3 regions of the Pseudarthrobacter sp. PvP090 genome follow, and region 1 is predicted to be linked to each of the others. Evidence: riboswitches for the same ligand, from Rfam matches in the RefSeq annotation. Region 1 holds a riboswitch; each other region holds the start of a gene.
What was found. Region 1 has a riboswitch for S-adenosylmethionine ahead of ABIC21_RS15800 (bifunctional o-acetylhomoserine/o-acetylserine sulfhydrylase). Riboswitches for the same ligand answer to the same signal wherever they lie in the genome.

Region 1 (5,316 bases):
CCGGGAACTCCTTGACGCCGGGGTGCAGCTCGCGCTGGCCTCCAACTGCAACCCGGGAACCTCCTACACGAGCTCGATGGCGTTCTGCGTCACCACCGCCGTGCTCCAGATGCGCCTCAGCGTCCACGAGGCGGTGCGCGCGGCGACGTACGGGGGAGCGCTGGCCCTCGGCCGGGAGTCCGGGAACGACGTCGACGGCGAACGCGCCGTCGGCTCGATCGCCGTCGGGCACCGCGCCGACCTGCACCTGCTGAACGCGCCGTCCGCCACCCACCTGGCCTACCGGCCGGGCATGCCGCTGACGCACGCCGTCTGGCGCGCGGGGGTCCGCGCCCGCTGACTGTTACTGATCTGCGTTTTGACCTGATGCTTTCGACCCTGTCGGCTTACCCGAGGAGGCAACCGTGGCCAGGCTGTTGGAGGAACTGGGCTTCGCCCTCGATCAGCTGCGCGCCCAGCACCAGGGGCCGGCTGGCCTGGCCCGGCGCCGCGAGGCCCGGCTGGCCGCGATCGTCACCCACGCCCGGACCAGCTCGCCGTTTTACCGGCGCCTGTACCGGGACGTGGCGCCCGCCCGGCACTCCGGCGGTGTTGTCCTCGCGGAGCTGCCGCCGGTCACCAAACAGGAGCTCATGGCCAACTTCGACGACTGGGTCACCGACCCCGCTGTCACCCGGGCCGGGGTCGAGGCGTTCATCGCCGATCCGTCCCGGGTCGGAACGCCGTACCTGGACCGGTACTTCGTCTGCACCACGTCCGGCACCACCGGGTACCCCGGGATCTTCGTGCACGATCCCCGATCCCTCGCCGTCTCCCAGTCCTTTATCCTCCGCATCGACCTGGCCTGGCTGTCTCCGCCCGAGCTGCTGGCCATGGCCCGCCGCGGATTGCGCTGGGCGGCGGTGGTGGGCACAGGCGGGCACTACGCCGGGGCGGGCTGGGTGCAATGGCAGCGCCGGCGCAGCCGGTGGCGCCGGCGCGCATTCCAGGCATTCCCGGTGCAGCAGCCGCTGGCCGGGCTCGTGGCAGCCCTGAACGACTATGACCCCTCGGCCGTTACCGGCTACCCGAGTGCCCTCGCCCTGCTCGCCGAGGAACAGTTGGCAGGCCGGCTCCACCTGAAACCGGTGGTGGTGGAGCTCGCCGGCGAGTCCTGCGGGCCGGACGTCCGGGCGCGCATCGCGGAGGCGTTCGGGGGTGCCCTCCACGATGCGTACGCTGCCTCCGAGTTCACGCCGCTGGCATTCGACTGCGCCAAAGGCTGGCTGCACGTGAACAGCGACTGGGCCATCCTGGAACCGGTCGGCGCCGACTACCGCCCCACGCCGCCGGGGGAACCGTCCCACACCGTGCTGCTCACCAACCTCGCCAACCGCGTGCAGCCCATCATCCGCTACGACCTCGGCGACTCGGTGCAGGCGAAGGCCGGCCCATGCGGGTGCGGCAGCCCGCTGCCGGCCATCCGGGTCGCGGGCCGCCGCGACGACGTCCTGCGGCTGCTGGCCGCCGACGGAACCACGGTCCGGGTCCTTCCGCTCGCCGTCGGATCCGCGCTCGACGAAACGCCCGGGCTGCACCGCAGCCAGCTCGTCCAGACGGGTCCGGCAGCCCTCCGGCTCCGGCTCGAACCCGAGCCCGGAGCCGATGCCGCGGCCGTGTGGCATGCGGCGTCCGGAAGGCTGTTGGAGTACCTCGCCGGGCTGGAACTGGGGAATGTCGGCGTCGTCCGCGCGGCAGAACCGCCGGAACAGAGCGGCCTGAGCGGGAAGTTCCGGCAGGTGATCGCCCGGGTCCCGTAATGAGCGGCGGCTAGAAGAACATCGGCGGGGCGTCCAGGACCGTCTCATCGACGCGCCGGGCCTCCCACTGGCTGAACGGTTTGTCCAGCTCGTATTTACCCTCCCCGGTGCGGTAGAGGGTGCGGACCTCGGCGTTGTCCGGGTTGTTGAGGGACTCGAAATACTCCACGGACCAGTGGAACCAGCGCATGCAGAACAGCCGCATGGTGAGCCCGTGGGTGACAAACAGCGCGTTGGGGGCGTAGCTCGGTTTGGACCAGTGCCGGTACAGCGTCTCCATGAAGGAAGAGATCCGGTCATAGACATCCGAGCCGGACTCGCCTTCCCGGAAGCGGTAGAAGAAGTGGCCGTAGGCGTTCCGGAGTTCCTTCTGGTCCTCGATCTCACCGGCGATCTGGAAGTTGGCCCAGTCCTGCTCCCGCAGCCGTGGCTCCTCGATCACCCGCTCCACCAGCGGACCGAGGTTGAGCGCCTCCAGGGTCTGGTAGGCCCGCAGGTAGGGGGAGACATACACGCACACCGGACGGCCGTCCAGCAGCCGCCGGACCTGTTCGCCGGCCGCCCGGGCCTGCTCCACACCGAGGTCGGTCAGCGGAATCCGGTAGTCGGGCACCCGGTTGTAGATCGAGGTGTCGGCGTTGGCGGCGGACTGGCCGTGCCGGATCATGATGATTTTCCCGGGCGCACTCATAAACCCCAAGCATAGGCGGCAACGCCGGTAAGGCAGGGCAAGCGGAGACCGGGCAAGATAGGAACATGCTGGTTCCCTCGCGCCGCCGCCTGCGGTTGGAAGTCTGGATCGTCCTGGGCCTGTCCCTGGGACAGTCCGCCGTGTACTCGGTCGTTCAGTTGCTGGACAAAATGACCCGGGCGCCGCTGGCGGAAGGCACTTCCACCCTGAACCGTTCGCAAAGCAGCCGCGAATACTTCGATCTCACCTACCAGCTGCTGGATATCTTCTTCGCGCTGGTGCCGGTGGTCCTGGCGCTCTACTTCCTCACCGACCACCGGACCTCCGCCCTGTCCGGAGACGGCAGCCGCGGCGGCACGGCGTTCCAGAAACTGGGCCTCAATTTCGACCGCCCCGGCAGGGACCTGCTGCAGGGGTTCGGGCTGGCGGCGCTGATCGGCATCCCGTCCCTGGGCCTGTACGCCGCGGGCCGGGCGATGGGCATTACGACGGCGATCATCCCCAGCGCGCTGGACGCCTACTGGTGGACCGTGCCGGTGCTGGTCCTGTCCGCGATCCGGCACGGCATCGTCGAGGAAGTGATCGTGGTGGGCTACCTGCTGGACCGGCTCGGCAAGTTCGGTTGGAGCCTGCCGCTGGCAATCTTCACGAGTGCCATGCTGCGCGGCAGCTACCACCTCTACCAGGGCTTCGGGCCGTTCATCGGCAACGCCATCATGGGCGTCATCTTCGCGCTGGTCTACACCAAAACGCGCCGCCTGATGCCGCTGGTGATCGCCCACGCCGTGCTGGACATCGTCGCGTTCGTCGGCTTCAGCCTCTTCGGCAAGTCCATCGGCCTCGGCTGACCCCGCGTTGCCTTAAAGGGCCGGCAGCCAGGGCGGCGCGTTAAAGAGTTTCGGCCGCCATCGGTGGGTGACGTCATTGTCACCCGCTGATGGCGGCCGAAGTGTGGGGCGTGGAAGCGTTAGATGGTGACGGCTCCGGAGGCCGTCTCGAAGGTGACGGAGAGGATGCCGGGTGTCCCGCGGGGAGCGAGCCAGTTCACGGCCACGTCTTCCAGCGGCTTCTCGACCGGGACACCGAGCCATTCGGTGACACGCTCCGCCGAGCCGGCGATCGTGAGGGCGGACATCTTGACGTTGCTCTCGTAGGCCTTCGAGGGGTGGAGTTCCGGATCGCCTTCCCACTTGAGCATGTACGGGACCTGGGGATCGGCGATGAGCCCGAGGATGCCGATCTGCTTCCAGACCAGTTCGCGGCCGTCCGGGAACTTCCGGTTGCCGTTGACGGCGGCGCGGCCGAGCCGCTCCTCGAACGGGGCGAGGTCGTCGACTTCGACGCACCAGCCCATCCAGCCGCCGCCTGCTTCGGAGCGGGCGCGGACGGCCTGGCCGAAGGGGGCCTTGTCGGACGCGGGGTGGTTCAGGACCTCCACGACCTCCACATATTTGTGTCCCGCGAGCGGGATGATCATGTTGCGGGTCCCGAATCTGGGGTGTACTCCGCCCTTCACGGCTTCGACGCCGAGGGCAGACGCAATTCGTTCGGTGGTGGCAGCGAGGCCATCTTGTTCACAGGCGTAAGAGACGTGATCCATGCGCATGCCCTCATCTTGGCACTTTGTGATGCGCCTCTCAGCTTAGGGCCTCCTAACCGTGGTGGGATGTCATTTCCAACGGCAACCGTCCGTGCACTTTTCCGCGCCACCGCGGGGAACGGAAGGGCCTCCCCGGACCCGCCGGGCGCCCAACTTCATGTTCGTCACAAAGCTATCCAGAGCCAGGAGCCGGTTCCTAGACTGGGGTCAGGTCATGAGTGCCAGCACACAGCCCCGGCTTGCTGGCCGGCAACCCTCGTTACGCGGTGGGGTGCCCCGGGTGAAGACCTGGCCGTCCGGCACCCGCCGGAGGGCAAGCGCGGCGCCAGTGCTGCCCCGGGCCAAAGAGCTCCGGTGCTGCCTGTGCCCGGTTCCCTAAGGAGTGTCCCGATGTCCAGTGCCTGGTCCTTCGAAACCCGCCAGATCCACGCCGGCCAGGAGCCGGACAGCGCCACCGGCGCCCGGTCGCTGCCGATCTACCAGACGACGTCGTTCGTCTTCCCCAGCGCGGAAAGCGCCGCCAACCGCTTCGCCCTCGCCGAACTCGCCCCCATCTACACCCGGATCGGCAACCCCACCCAGGACGCCGTGGAACAGCGGGTGGCCAGCCTGGAAGGAGGACTCGCGGCCCTGCTGCTGAGCTCCGGGCAGGCCGCGGAGACCTTTGCGATCCTGAACGTCGCCGAGGCCGGCGACCATGTGGTGGCCAGCCCCAGCCTCTACGGCGGCACCTACAACCTGCTGGCGCACACCCTGAAAAAGTTCGGCATTTCCGTGACCTTCGTGCAGGACCCGGACAACCTGGCGCAGTGGCGCGACGCCGTGCAGCCCAACACCAAGCTGTTCTTCGGCGAAGTGGTCTCCAACCCGCGCCAGGACGTACTGGACATCGAGGGCATCTCGCGGGTGGCGCACGAGGCGGGGGTCCCGCTGATCGTGGACAACACGCTCTCCACGCCGTACCTCATCCGGCCGATCGAATGGGGAGCGGACATTGTGGTGCATTCCGCCACCAAGTACCTCGGCGGCCACGGGACCGCGATCGCGGGCGTGATCGTGGATTCCGGCAACTTCGACTTCGGCAAGGACCCGGAGCGCTTCCCCGGCTTCAACACCCCGGACCCCACCTACAACGGCCTGGTCTACGCCCGGGACCTCGGCAAGGACGGTGCCCTCGGCGCCAACCTCTCCTACATCCTCAAGGCGCGCGTCCAGTTGCTGCGCGA
Region 2 (5,316 bases), on a different contig from region 1:
TCGACGCCGCGCTGCGCCGCCGTCGTCACCGCGTACAGCAGCGAATCGTCGGGGACGAAGTACGGGCTGCAGATCGAGATCTTGCGCTGCGCCGAGTAGATCAGCGTGTTGAAGAGCCGCAGGTTGTTTTCGGTGATGAAGCCGGGGCCGCTGGGCACCACCTGGGCCGTGACGTTCCCGGCGTGCAGTTCGGGCCGGTGCGCGAGCTGGCCCTCGAGGGATTCGTCGGTTTCGCTGAGCCAGTCGGTGGCGAAGACGACGTTGAGCGTGGTGACGATCGGCCCGCGCAGGCAGGCCATCAGCTCGACCCATTCGCGGCCGATCTTGCGGTGCCGCGGGTTGTTGTAGGAGGGCTCGATCAGGTTCTGCGACCCGGTGAAGGCGATTTCGCCGTCGATCACCATGATCTTGCGGTGGTTGCGCAGGTCCGGCCGGCGCCACTGCCCCTGCATCGGGTTCAGCGGCAGCATGGGACGCCAGCGGATCTTGCCGGCCTTGAGCCTGGCGATCAGCTTGCTGTAACCCTTGATGCGCAGGGTCCCCAGGTGGTCGAACAGGAGCCGGACTTCGACGCCGCGGTCGGCTGCCTCCTCCATCGCGGTCAGCAGCTCGTCGGTGACGTGGTCCGAGCTCAGGATGTAGAACTCGGCGTTGACGAATTCCTTGGCGTCCCGGACGGCGGCAGCCATCGCCTTGATCGAGTCGGGGTAGCCGGGCAGGAGCTCCACGCGGTTGCCGTCCACCATCGGCAGCGAGCCGAGCGTCTTGTTCAGTTCCGCTGCGGAGGACACCCATTCCGGGCCCTCATAGCGGCTTTCCAGCATCGCCAGCTCGGAGGTGCCGGCGCGTACCCGGGTGTTCACGGCGTCCTGCTGCGCCCGGCGCTTGCGGGAGAGCCGGAAGTTGCCGAAGAGCAGGAAGAGGACCAGACCCACGGCCGGGACGAAGAAGATGACCAGCAGCCACGCCATGGCCGTGGTGGGGCGGCGGTTTCCGGGGATGATGCCGAGGGCCAGCACCCGGATGGCCAGATCAACGACGGTGAGGATCATGATCACCCAGGACGGGAGAGTTTCCGCGAGAGAAAAAGGCCACAACACAGATGAACCCCTCAAGTTCCAGACCCGCGGAACAGTTCCGGAACGGGCAACCTTCAAATCCTATCCCGCAGCCCGCCGCACTAAGCTGAAGCCATGACTTCTCCTGCCGCCGCTCCCGCCCCCGTCCCGGTGCTGGTCTTCCTGGATCCTGCGTTCGACGGCGGCCGGCTGGCCGATGCCACCCGGCCGCAGCTGATGGCGACGGACCAGGGCGCCACCCGCGGCGACGGGGTCTTCGAGTCGCTGCTGGCCGTGGGCGGGCAGCCCCGCAAGCTCCAGGCGCACCTGGACCGGCTGGCCGGGTCCGCCCGGCTGCTGGAGCTGGACATCCCCGCGGAGGAAGCCTGGCGGCGGGCCATCGCGACGGCCATCGGCGAATACCGGCGCCAGCACGTCCCTGGCGCCGGGGCCGCCGGGGACGACGAACTCGTGGTCAAGCTCCTCGTGACCCGCGGCGTCGAGGGTGCGCCCGGGCCCACTTGCTGGGTCCAGGCCTCCGCCCCCGGACCGGCCGGGAGGCGCCAGCGCGACACCGGGATCGACGTCATCCTGCTGGACCGCGGCTACGACAGCGACATCGGGGAACGGGCACCTTGGCTGCTCATGGGCGCCAAGACACTGTCCTACGCCGTCAACATGGCCGCGCTGCGCTACGCGCATGCCCAGGGCGCGGACGACGTCATCTTCACCTCCGCGGACGGCCGGGTCCTGGAGGGTCCGACGTCGACCGTGCTGCTCGCGCACCTGGAGACCTCCGACGACGGCGCCGGCGGGGTCCGCACCGTCCGGCGGCTCATCACGCCCCAGCTCGACAGCGGGATCCTGCCCGGCACCTCGCAGGGCGCCCTGTTCACCGCGGCGAAGGCCGCCGGCTGGGAGCTGGGCTACGGCCCGCTGGAGCCCCGTGACCTGTACGACGCCGACGCCGTGTGGCTGATCTCCAGCATCCGGCTCCTGGCGCCCGTCAACCACATCGACGGCAAGGAAATCGGCACCCCGGAGCTGCGCCGGCAGCTCACCGCGGAGCTCAACGCGCTGTACGCCACGATCGAGTAGCCTCCCCGAAAGCAACGCGGAGCGTTACTTAACATGACGGCGGCGGCGGTGCGGGCCGGCGTCGCAGGTGTTACGTTTTTGGTGAGTAATGAGAACCGGCGCCAAGCCCTGACTGGCCGGTCGGCAACCCTCCCTTTCGCGGCGGGGTGCCTCAGGTGAATACTCGGCATATCGACCATTCGAGCTGCAAGCGTGAAAGAAGGAGATCCGTCGTGCCTGACGCGTCCGCCCCCGCTGTCCCCGAAACAGCGCCCGCCCCGTCCCCCGCATTACCCGGTGCCGCCGAAGAGAGACTGGCGTACCGCCTGTTCACTGGCCCCGATGACCGCGCCTTCTGCGAGCGCGTCTCGGCTGCCCTCGCCGAGGGCTACGTGCTGCACGGCAGCCCGTCCGCCGCGTTCAACGGCAGCAGCGTCATCGTGGCGCAGGCCGTCGTGCTGCCGGCGGCGATCGCCAGCGCCGATGCCGCCGTCGCCAATGCCGTGGACGACCTCGAGTTCGACGGCGAGGGCCACGCGTGAGCTACGCCGGGGACCTCAGCCCGCAGGAGGCCTGGGCCAAGCTGGAGGACGGCGCCATCCTGGTGGACGTCCGCACCGAGGGCGAATGGGCCCACATCGGCATCCCGGACACCGCGGCCGCAGGCAGCAAGCGGAACGATCCGCTCTTCATCCAGTGGAACCTGGCCGGCGGCATCCCCAATGCGCGGTTCATAGAACAGCTGAAGCTGCAGCTGAAACAGCCGGCCCCCGAAGAGCAAGGCACCGAACTGGTGTTCCTGTGCCGTTCGGGCGCCCGGTCCATCGCCGCCGCGATCGCAGCGACGGACGCCGGCTTCACCTCCTACAACGTCCTTGAGGGCTTCGAAGGCGAACCGGACCGCTACGGCGAACGCACCGTCAACGGCTGGAAGAACCGCGGCCTGCCCACCAACCCCGGAAAGCACTAAGTGACCTTCAATCCTGACGCCGCCGGCTGGAGCGCCGATACCCAGGCTGTCCGCGGCGGACTCGACCGCACCGGCTTCCAGGAAACGTCCGAACCGGTCTTCCTGAACTCGGGCTTCGTCTACGAATCCGCGGCCGCCGCGGAGCGCGCCTTCACCGGCGAGGACGAACGCTTCGTCTACTCCCGCTACGGCAACCCCTCGGTGGCCACCTTCCAGGAACGGCTGCGGCTGCTCGAAGGCACCGAGGCCTGCTTCGCCACCGCCTCGGGCATGTCCGCGGTCTTCACTGCCCTCGGCGCCCTGCTGGCCGCCGGCGACCGGGTGGTCGCGGCCCGTTCGCTGTTCGGTTCCTGCTTCGTGATCCTCAACGAGATCCTTCCCCGCTGGGGCGTCGAGACGGTTTTTGTGGACGGCCCGGACATGGAGCAGTGGCGGTCGGCGCTGTCGGAGCCGACGACGGCGGTCTTCTTCGAGTCGCCGTCGAACCCGATGCAGGAAATCGTGGACATCGCCGCCGTGAGCGAACTGGCGCACGCCGCCGGTGCGACGGTCGTCGTCGACAACGTCTTTGCCACCCCCCTGCTGCAGCGCTGCGGGGAGCTCGGCGCGGATGTGGTCGTGTATTCGGGGACCAAGCACATCGACGGCCAGGGCCGGGTGCTCGGCGGCGCGATCCTGGGCACCAAGGACTTCATCGAGGGCCCGGTCAAGCAGCTCATGCGCCACACCGGCCCGGCGCTGTCCGCCTTCAACGCGTGGGTGCTGACCAAGGGGCTGGAGACCATGGCCCTGCGGGTGAACCACTCCTCCGCCTCCGCGCTGCGGCTGGCCGCATGGCTTGAAGAGCAGCCCGCGGTCAGCTGGGTCAAGTACCCGCTGCTGCCGTCCCACCCGCAGTACGAACTGGCTGCCCGGCAGATGAAGGCCGGCGGCACCGTGCTGACCTTCGAGCTCTCCCCGTCCGCCGGGCGTTCGGCGAAAGAGGCAGCGTTCGCGCTGCTGGATGCGCTGCGGATCATCGACATCTCCAACAACCTGGGCGATTCGAAGTCGCTCATCACCCACCCCGCGACCACCACGCACCGCGCCATGGGGCCCGAGGGCCGGGCAGCGATCGGGCTCAGTGACGGCGTGGTGCGCCTCTCCGTGGGCCTCGAGGACCTTGAGGACCTGACCCGCGACCTTGGCCAGGCGCTGAAGCAGGTCTAGTGCTTTTCGCGGTAGGGGTCAGCCGCGGCGGACCCGGCCCAGGGATTCGTCCTGGTCCGCCGGGTCCCCGGCGGAGGTTCCCTGCATCGTCACTTCCACGGCACGTTCGACGACGGCGGCCAGCCCGCCTGAGTGGAACGGTTCCCTCTGCAGCTGCGAACCGGTGCCTTGGGCCAGGATCCGGCCGACGCCCGCCCGCACCAGGTCCAGTTCGCCCTGCTCCGCCAGCACGGGGGCCACGAAGTCCACCAGTGCGTGGACCACGTCCGCGGCCGGGGCAGGGGTGAAGGTTCCGAAGTCCAGCAGCTGGCCACGGAGCCCGCAGTTGCTGGCCTGCCAGGCGGCCATCCGCAGCAGCAGTGTCGGCACCGGGGCGGGGTCGACGCCGTCGTTCCATTCCCGGGACGCCGACTCAACGAGCGCGCGCACCAGCACGGCGATCAGGGCCGCGTCCTCGGCCCGAAGGCAGACATCAGCAACCCGGATCTCCACGGTCGGATGATTCCGGCACAGCCGGGCGTCGAAGTAGACCATTCCCTCGTCCATCAGGACGTTGCTTTCCACCAGCCGGGTCACCAGCCGCCGGTAGACCGGCAGGCTGCCGAAGATCATCGTGGGACCCGACCCCGGCCAGCGGTTCCAAGCCTGGGTGCGGTAGCTTTCAAACCCTGTCTCCGCGCCGTTCCAGTAGGGGGAGTTCGCGCTGAGCGCGATCAGCACGGCGAGTTTGTCGCGGATCCGGTCCATGACGGCCACGCCTTCCTCCGGAGACTCCACGAAGGTATGGACGTGCAGGCCGCAGGTCAGCTGGTTCCGGACCGTGAGCCCGAAGCGTTGCTGCATGGTCAGATAGCGCTGGTTCGGCGTCAGGTGGGTGGCGGAGCCGTGCGGCGAGGTGGCGAGGGCGGCGACGCGGCCGCCGTGCACCCGGGCGGCGCGGTCCGCGCGGTCCCGGCCCTGATTGAGCTGCCGGAGCAGTTCTGTGTAGTCCAGGCACGGCCG
Region 3 (5,316 bases), on a different contig from region 1:
TCAAGGCTGCAGCCCGGATGGCCGGACTCGCTGTGGACCCAAAGGGCGGAGGCGACTTCCTCGGCGAGGTCGAACTCGTGCCCGGCCGCGCCGGATCCGATGCGCACCACCAGAGCGCCGCCGAACGGCTTGCGGCCCAGGACCTCGACTTCGGCGTCCAGGTCGATCTCCTCGGCCGAAAGGTAGCGCAGCAACTCGGGGTTCTCGTCGCTGATCCGCGTGATCCGGCCCGTGTGCCCGTCGTCGAGCTCGCTCATCCGGTGGGCCGCGGGCACCTGTACGGTGCCGTCCGCCGCCGGAATCGGATCGCCGTGCGGGTCCCGAACCGGGTCCCCAAGCTTGGCTGCCATCCGTTCGATGAAGGTGTCGGAGACGGCGTGTTCCAGGAGCTCGGCCTCGTCGTGGACCTCGTCCCAGCGGTAGCCGAGCTCCCGGACCAGGAAAGTTTCGATCAGCCGGTGCCGCCGGACCATGGACAACGCGAGCCGGACGCCGTCGGCCGTCAGCGTGATGGCGCTGTACGGCTGGTGGTCCACGAGGCCCTGGTCCTTGAGCTTGCGGACCATTTCGGAGACCGAGGAGTTGGCCACGCCGAGTCGCTGGGCAAGCTGGGTGGACGTGATGGGCTTGTCCTGCCACTCCGTAAAGGAGTAGATGACCTTGACGTAGTCCTCGATCGAGGAGGAGGGCAGACTGGTCTTCACGGTTTCCAGCCTACCGTCAGGCGGCGCCGGAGACCGTCACGCCCGGACGGCCCGCCAGCTTTGCGTCAGGTAGGGGAGCGGGAGGACCTCGCCGGGGTGGTGGCCAAGGTGCTGGTGCAGGTACCAGTCGAGGTTGCCCAGGACCTTGGCCCGGGTCGCCCCGCTGGCCGCCAGGTAGTAGCTGCGGGACTTGGTCAGCTCGAGGATGTCTGCGGTGCGCACCGGATCCTCCCAGCGGGTGAGGTGGCTCTCCAGCCGCGTGAATTCCGGGCCCAGGGGCGGCCTGAAATCCGGTTTGTGGACATCGCCGGCATGCATGATGCGCGAGAGACGGTGCACCCAGGGCACGGACGTATCCAGCTGGTTCCAGACCAGCCCCAGCACACCGTGGGGGCGGAGGATCCGTGCGATCTCTGTGCTGGCCAGGAGCGGATCGCACCAGTGCCAGGCCTGGGCCACGGATACGAGGTCGAACGCCCCGGCGGGCAGCCCGGTGTGCTCGGCGGTGCCCTCCACGGCGGTGACTCCCGGGAGCGTCCGGCGCAGCTGTTCCAGCATGTCGGCGGAAGGGTCCACCGCGACCGTGTGCAGGCCTCGCCCGGCCAGCAGTGCCGTGAACTTCCCGGTTCCGGCGCCGAGGTCCGCGGCGTCCTTCGCGCCCGGGGCGACCAGCCAGTCGGCGGAATCGGCGGGGTACCCGGGGCGGACGCGTTCGTAGTGTTCCCCGCCGTCCTGGAAGCTCTGCCCCAGCTCCTGGCGGCGTTCTTCATGCAATTTGGGTCCGCCGCGTGCCACGTGCGATCTCCTTCGGCAGGTCCGGGTTGGGTACCTTTCGAATTTACCGCACGCGGCAGCGCCGGTGATTCCTAACCGCGGGCCCGCCGGGGTTGTCAGTCCTGGGTGCAGGGGGCCGCACCGGCGGTGCCGGGTGTGTTGGGGGCCCAGTGCGGGTAGGTGCGCGTGTCGTTGGACGGCACCCAGCGTCCGGCGTCCACGACGTAGTCCCAGCCGAGGCCGGTCCGGCGCAGCTCCTGGAGGGCCGCGAGCAGCCGCTGGGCGTCTTCCAGCCGGGAACCCAGGCCGAAACTGGCGCGCAGTGAGCCGGAGGGCAGCCCAAGACGCCGCAGCAGGGGGTGCGCGCAGAAGCGGCCGTCCCGCAGCCCGATGCCGTGTTCGGCCGACAGGTAGGCCGCCACGAGGCCCGCGTCGTAGCCTTCCAGCGAGAAGTTGACGACGCCGATCGTGCCGGTACCCGTGCCGTTGCCGGGCCCGGTCCCGGTCCCGGAGTCACCGGTCCCGGAGTCGAAGGAAGCACTGTCCGAGAAGATCTGGTGGACGCTCACGCCGTCGATCCGGGCGAGGCCCTCGACGAGGAAGGACCGGATCGCGTTTTCGTGCGCGTGCCACTGCTCCACGTCCAGGTCGGCGATCACCTGGGTGGCCCGGGCCAGGGTGGCGGCGCCAAGGACGTTGGGGGAGCCGCCTTCATGCCGGGCGGGGCCGGTGGTCCAGCTGACACCGTCAATCCGGGCGTCCTGCACGGCTCCGCCGCCGGCCAGGTGCGGTGTGCCGGCGTCGAGCCAGTCGGGACGGCCGATCAGTACCCCGGCGCCGAACGGTGCGTAGAGCTTGTGTCCGGAGAAGGCGAGGTAGTCGACGCCGTCCGCGGCGATGTCGATCCGCCGGTGCGGTGCCAGCTGCGCGGCGTCGACGACGATCCTGGCGCCGTGGTCGTGCGCCAGGGCGGCCAGGGCCCGGATCGGCAGGATCTCTCCGGTGACGTTGGAGGCCCCGGTCACGGCGAGCAGGCTGACGCCGCCGTGGGCGAGCTCCGTGCGAAGCAGTTCCAGGGTGGCTGCCAGGGTGGGGGCGGCGATGACGCTGCGGTGCGGGACGCGCTGCCAGGGCAGCAGGTTGGCATGGTGCTCGATGTCGAGGTACAGCACCTCGCCGGTGTGCACGCCGTCGACGGCGGGCAGGCAGCCGGCCAGCAGGTTCAGGGAATCGGTGGTGTTCCGGGTGAATATCACCGCATCGTCCGGCCGGCCGCCCACGAACTCCCGGACAATGGTGCGGGCGTTCTCGTAGACCGAGGTGCTGATCTGCGAGGCGTAGCCGGCACCGCGGTGGACGCTGGCGTAGAACGGCAGGATTTCGTTGAGGTAGGCCGAGACGACGGACAGGGCCGGGGCCGAGGCGCCGTAGTCCAGATTGGCGTAGCGGACGTGGCCGCCCTGGATGAGCGGTGCCTGGATCTCGGCGCCGGTTACGGCGGCCAGCGGCCGGCGGGCCACGGCGAACCGCGCGTCGGGACGGGCCTGGCCCGTACTGGGCTGGACATCGGCGGTGGCGGGAATGGTGGCAGTCGTCATGGGACCTCGCTCGAAAAGGACCCCACGCACCGGGGATCCGCGCTTGCCGGGTCCGTTCCGGACCGGCCAGGTCGTCACCCGGGGCACCCCACCGCGAATGGAGGGTTGCCGGCCAGCAAACCGGGGTTTCGCGCTGGCACTCGTGACCTGCTTCGAGCGTAGGTCATGCCTGCCGCCGCAGAAAAGACGCGGCGGGAATGTGAAGCGCTTTGTTACGGAACGTCCCTAGAGCAGGTCGTCCAGGCCCGGGTTGAGGCGCTTGAGGACCTCCGAGTGCAGAATGGAGTTCGTGGCCAGGGCGTTGCCGCCGAACGGGCCGTCTTCGCCTTCGAGGGAGGTGAAGCGTCCCCCGGCCTCCGTGACAATCGGGACCAGCGCCGCCATGTCGTAGAGGTTCAGTTCGGGCTCGCAAGCGATATCGACGGCGCCTTCGGCCACGAGGCAGTAGGACCAGAAGTCCCCGTACGCGCGGGTGCGCCAGACCTCCTCGGTGAGGCCGAGGAACTCGTCGAGGTTGCCGCGCTGTTTCCAGCCGCCCAGGCTGGAATAGGAGAGGGAGGCGTCCGAGAGCTCGGAGATGTTGGAGACCTTCAGCCGGGTGGCGGCGGCAAGCGAACGGCCCGTGTACGCTCCGGCGCCCTTGGCGGCCCACCAGCGCTTGCCCAGCGCCGGGGCGCTGACGACGCCGACAACCGGCTCGCCCTCGTCGACGAGGGCGATCAGCGTGGCCCAGACGGGGACGCCGCGGACGAAGTTCTTGGTCCCGTCGATCGGGTCGATGATCCAGCGGCGGGAGCCGTGGCCGGAGCTGCCGAACTCCTCGCCGAGGACAGCGTCGCGGGGACGGGAGCGGGACAGCTGGCCGCGGATGGCCTCCTCGGCAGACTTGTCGGCGTCGGTCACCGGCGTCAGGTCCGGCTTCGTCTCAATCCGAAGGTCGAGCGCCTTGAAGCGGCTCATGGTCTGGGAATCTACGGAATCTGCCAGTACATGGGCAAGGCGCAGGTCATCGTTGTAGCTCGAAGCGGGTTGACTCATGGTTCCAAACTACCGCCAAAGCGGGCGGCGGGGCGGGAGGCCACGTGGCTGCGCCGCAGGATGCGGGCAGGCGCGCGGCCGCTGCCGGCCGAACCGGCGGACTGGCCGACTAGGAGACGGTGCCCAGTTCCTTGACGTCCTGGGCTTCCATCCGCGGGTCGGTCCCCAACAGGCGGCGGAGTGAGGCGAGCCGGGCGGGGCCGGATTCGCCGGCGTGGCCGGCGGCCACCCAGGCGTCAACCCCACAGTTGACGGCGCTGGAATCGTGTTTGCAGCCCCGCTCGCAGTCGTCGGTGCCGGGCTCGAGGTCGGGGAAGGACCGCAGGATCCGGTCGGGGTCCACATGGGCCAGGCCGAAGGAGCGGATGCCGGGGGTGTCGATGATCCAGCTGCCCGGCGGCGCATCGTTGACCTTGAGGGCCAGCGCGGAGGAGGACGTGTGGCGGCCGCGCCCGGTCACGGCGTTGACGCCGCCGGTGGCGCGTTCGGCGCCGGTCAGGGCGTTGACCATGGTGGATTTTCCGACGCCGGAGTGGCCCAGCATAACGGTGACCTTACCGTCGAGGTGGGCGCGCAGCTGGGAGACGGCGCCTTTGTCCAGCCGCGCCGAAAGCCCGTCGTCCGAGCGGGCATCGATGCCGGAGGCGGCGGAGTCCGCCGTCTTGGAGATGATCACCGGGAAGGCAAGGTGCTGGTAGTTGGAGAGGAGTTCCGCGGGATCCTTGACGTCCGCCTTGGTGACGAGCAGCAGCGGCTCGATGCCGGCATCGTAGGCGGCCACTAGGGCGCGGTCGATGAACCCGGTCCGGGGCTCGGGATTGGCGGCCGCCACCACGATCACCAGCGTGTCGGCATTGGCGACGACTGCGCGCTCGATCGGGTCCGTGTCGTCGGCGCTGCGCCGCAGCAGGGTCTTGCGGTCCTGGATCTTGACCAGACGTGCGAGGGTGTCCGGTTCGCCGCTGACGTCCCCGACCAGGGAGACGAAGTCGCCGGCGACGACGGGGTTCCGGCGCAGTTCCCGGGCGCGGGCGGCGATGATCTTGCGTTCCTCGGGGGTGCCCTCGGCGACGACCGCGGTGTAGCGTCCGCGGTCAACGGTGATGATCCGCCCGGTGACGGCGTCTTCGTAGGCGGGCCGGTCCTTGGTGCGGGGCCGCGTGCCCTTCTTGTTGGGGCGGATCCGGACGTCGGATTCGTCC

Region 2: linked by a shared signal. The riboswitch ahead of ABIC21_RS04005 (DUF1737 domain-containing protein) and the one ahead of ABIC21_RS15800 (bifunctional o-acetylhomoserine/o-acetylserine sulfhydrylase) in region 1 are both predicted to bind S-adenosylmethionine.
Region 3: linked by a shared signal. The riboswitch ahead of ABIC21_RS09430 (aminotransferase class V-fold PLP-dependent enzyme) and the one ahead of ABIC21_RS15800 (bifunctional o-acetylhomoserine/o-acetylserine sulfhydrylase) in region 1 are both predicted to bind S-adenosylmethionine.

Annotation. Positions count from the first base shown of each region.
Region 1 covers NZ_JBEPPO010000013.1:111,823-117,138, reverse strand. Annotated here, with positions in the region: gene ABIC21_RS15825 (amidohydrolase family protein) at 1-340, shown strand, start outside; gene ABIC21_RS15820 (phenylacetate--CoA ligase family protein) at 405-1,799, shown strand; gene ABIC21_RS15815 (histidine phosphatase family protein) at 1,810-2,490, opposite strand; gene ABIC21_RS15810 (CPBP family intramembrane glutamic endopeptidase) at 2,556-3,338, shown strand; gene ABIC21_RS15805 (VOC family protein) at 3,458-4,096, opposite strand; SAM riboswitch class IV at 4,301-4,416, shown strand; gene ABIC21_RS15800 (bifunctional o-acetylhomoserine/o-acetylserine sulfhydrylase) at 4,481-5,316, shown strand, end outside.
Region 2 covers NZ_JBEPPO010000003.1:59,141-64,456, reverse strand. Annotated here, with positions in the region: gene cls (cardiolipin synthase) at 1-1,052, opposite strand, end outside; gene ABIC21_RS04010 (aminodeoxychorismate lyase) at 1,194-2,156, shown strand; SAM riboswitch class IV at 2,241-2,355, shown strand; gene ABIC21_RS04005 (DUF1737 domain-containing protein) at 2,450-2,677, shown strand; gene ABIC21_RS04000 (rhodanese-like domain-containing protein) at 2,674-3,105, shown strand; gene ABIC21_RS03995 (O-succinylhomoserine sulfhydrylase) at 3,106-4,314, shown strand; gene ABIC21_RS03990 (glutamate--cysteine ligase 2) at 4,333-5,316, opposite strand, start outside.
Region 3 covers NZ_JBEPPO010000006.1:275,605-280,920, reverse strand. Annotated here, with positions in the region: gene ABIC21_RS09440 (metal-dependent transcriptional regulator) at 1-704, opposite strand, end outside; gene ABIC21_RS09445 (fluoride efflux transporter FluC) at 1-4, opposite strand, end outside; gene ABIC21_RS09435 (class I SAM-dependent methyltransferase) at 741-1,499, opposite strand; gene ABIC21_RS09430 (aminotransferase class V-fold PLP-dependent enzyme) at 1,595-3,076, opposite strand; SAM riboswitch class IV at 3,111-3,224, opposite strand; gene hisN (histidinol-phosphatase) at 3,302-4,114, opposite strand; gene rsgA (ribosome small subunit-dependent GTPase A) at 4,224-5,316, opposite strand, start outside.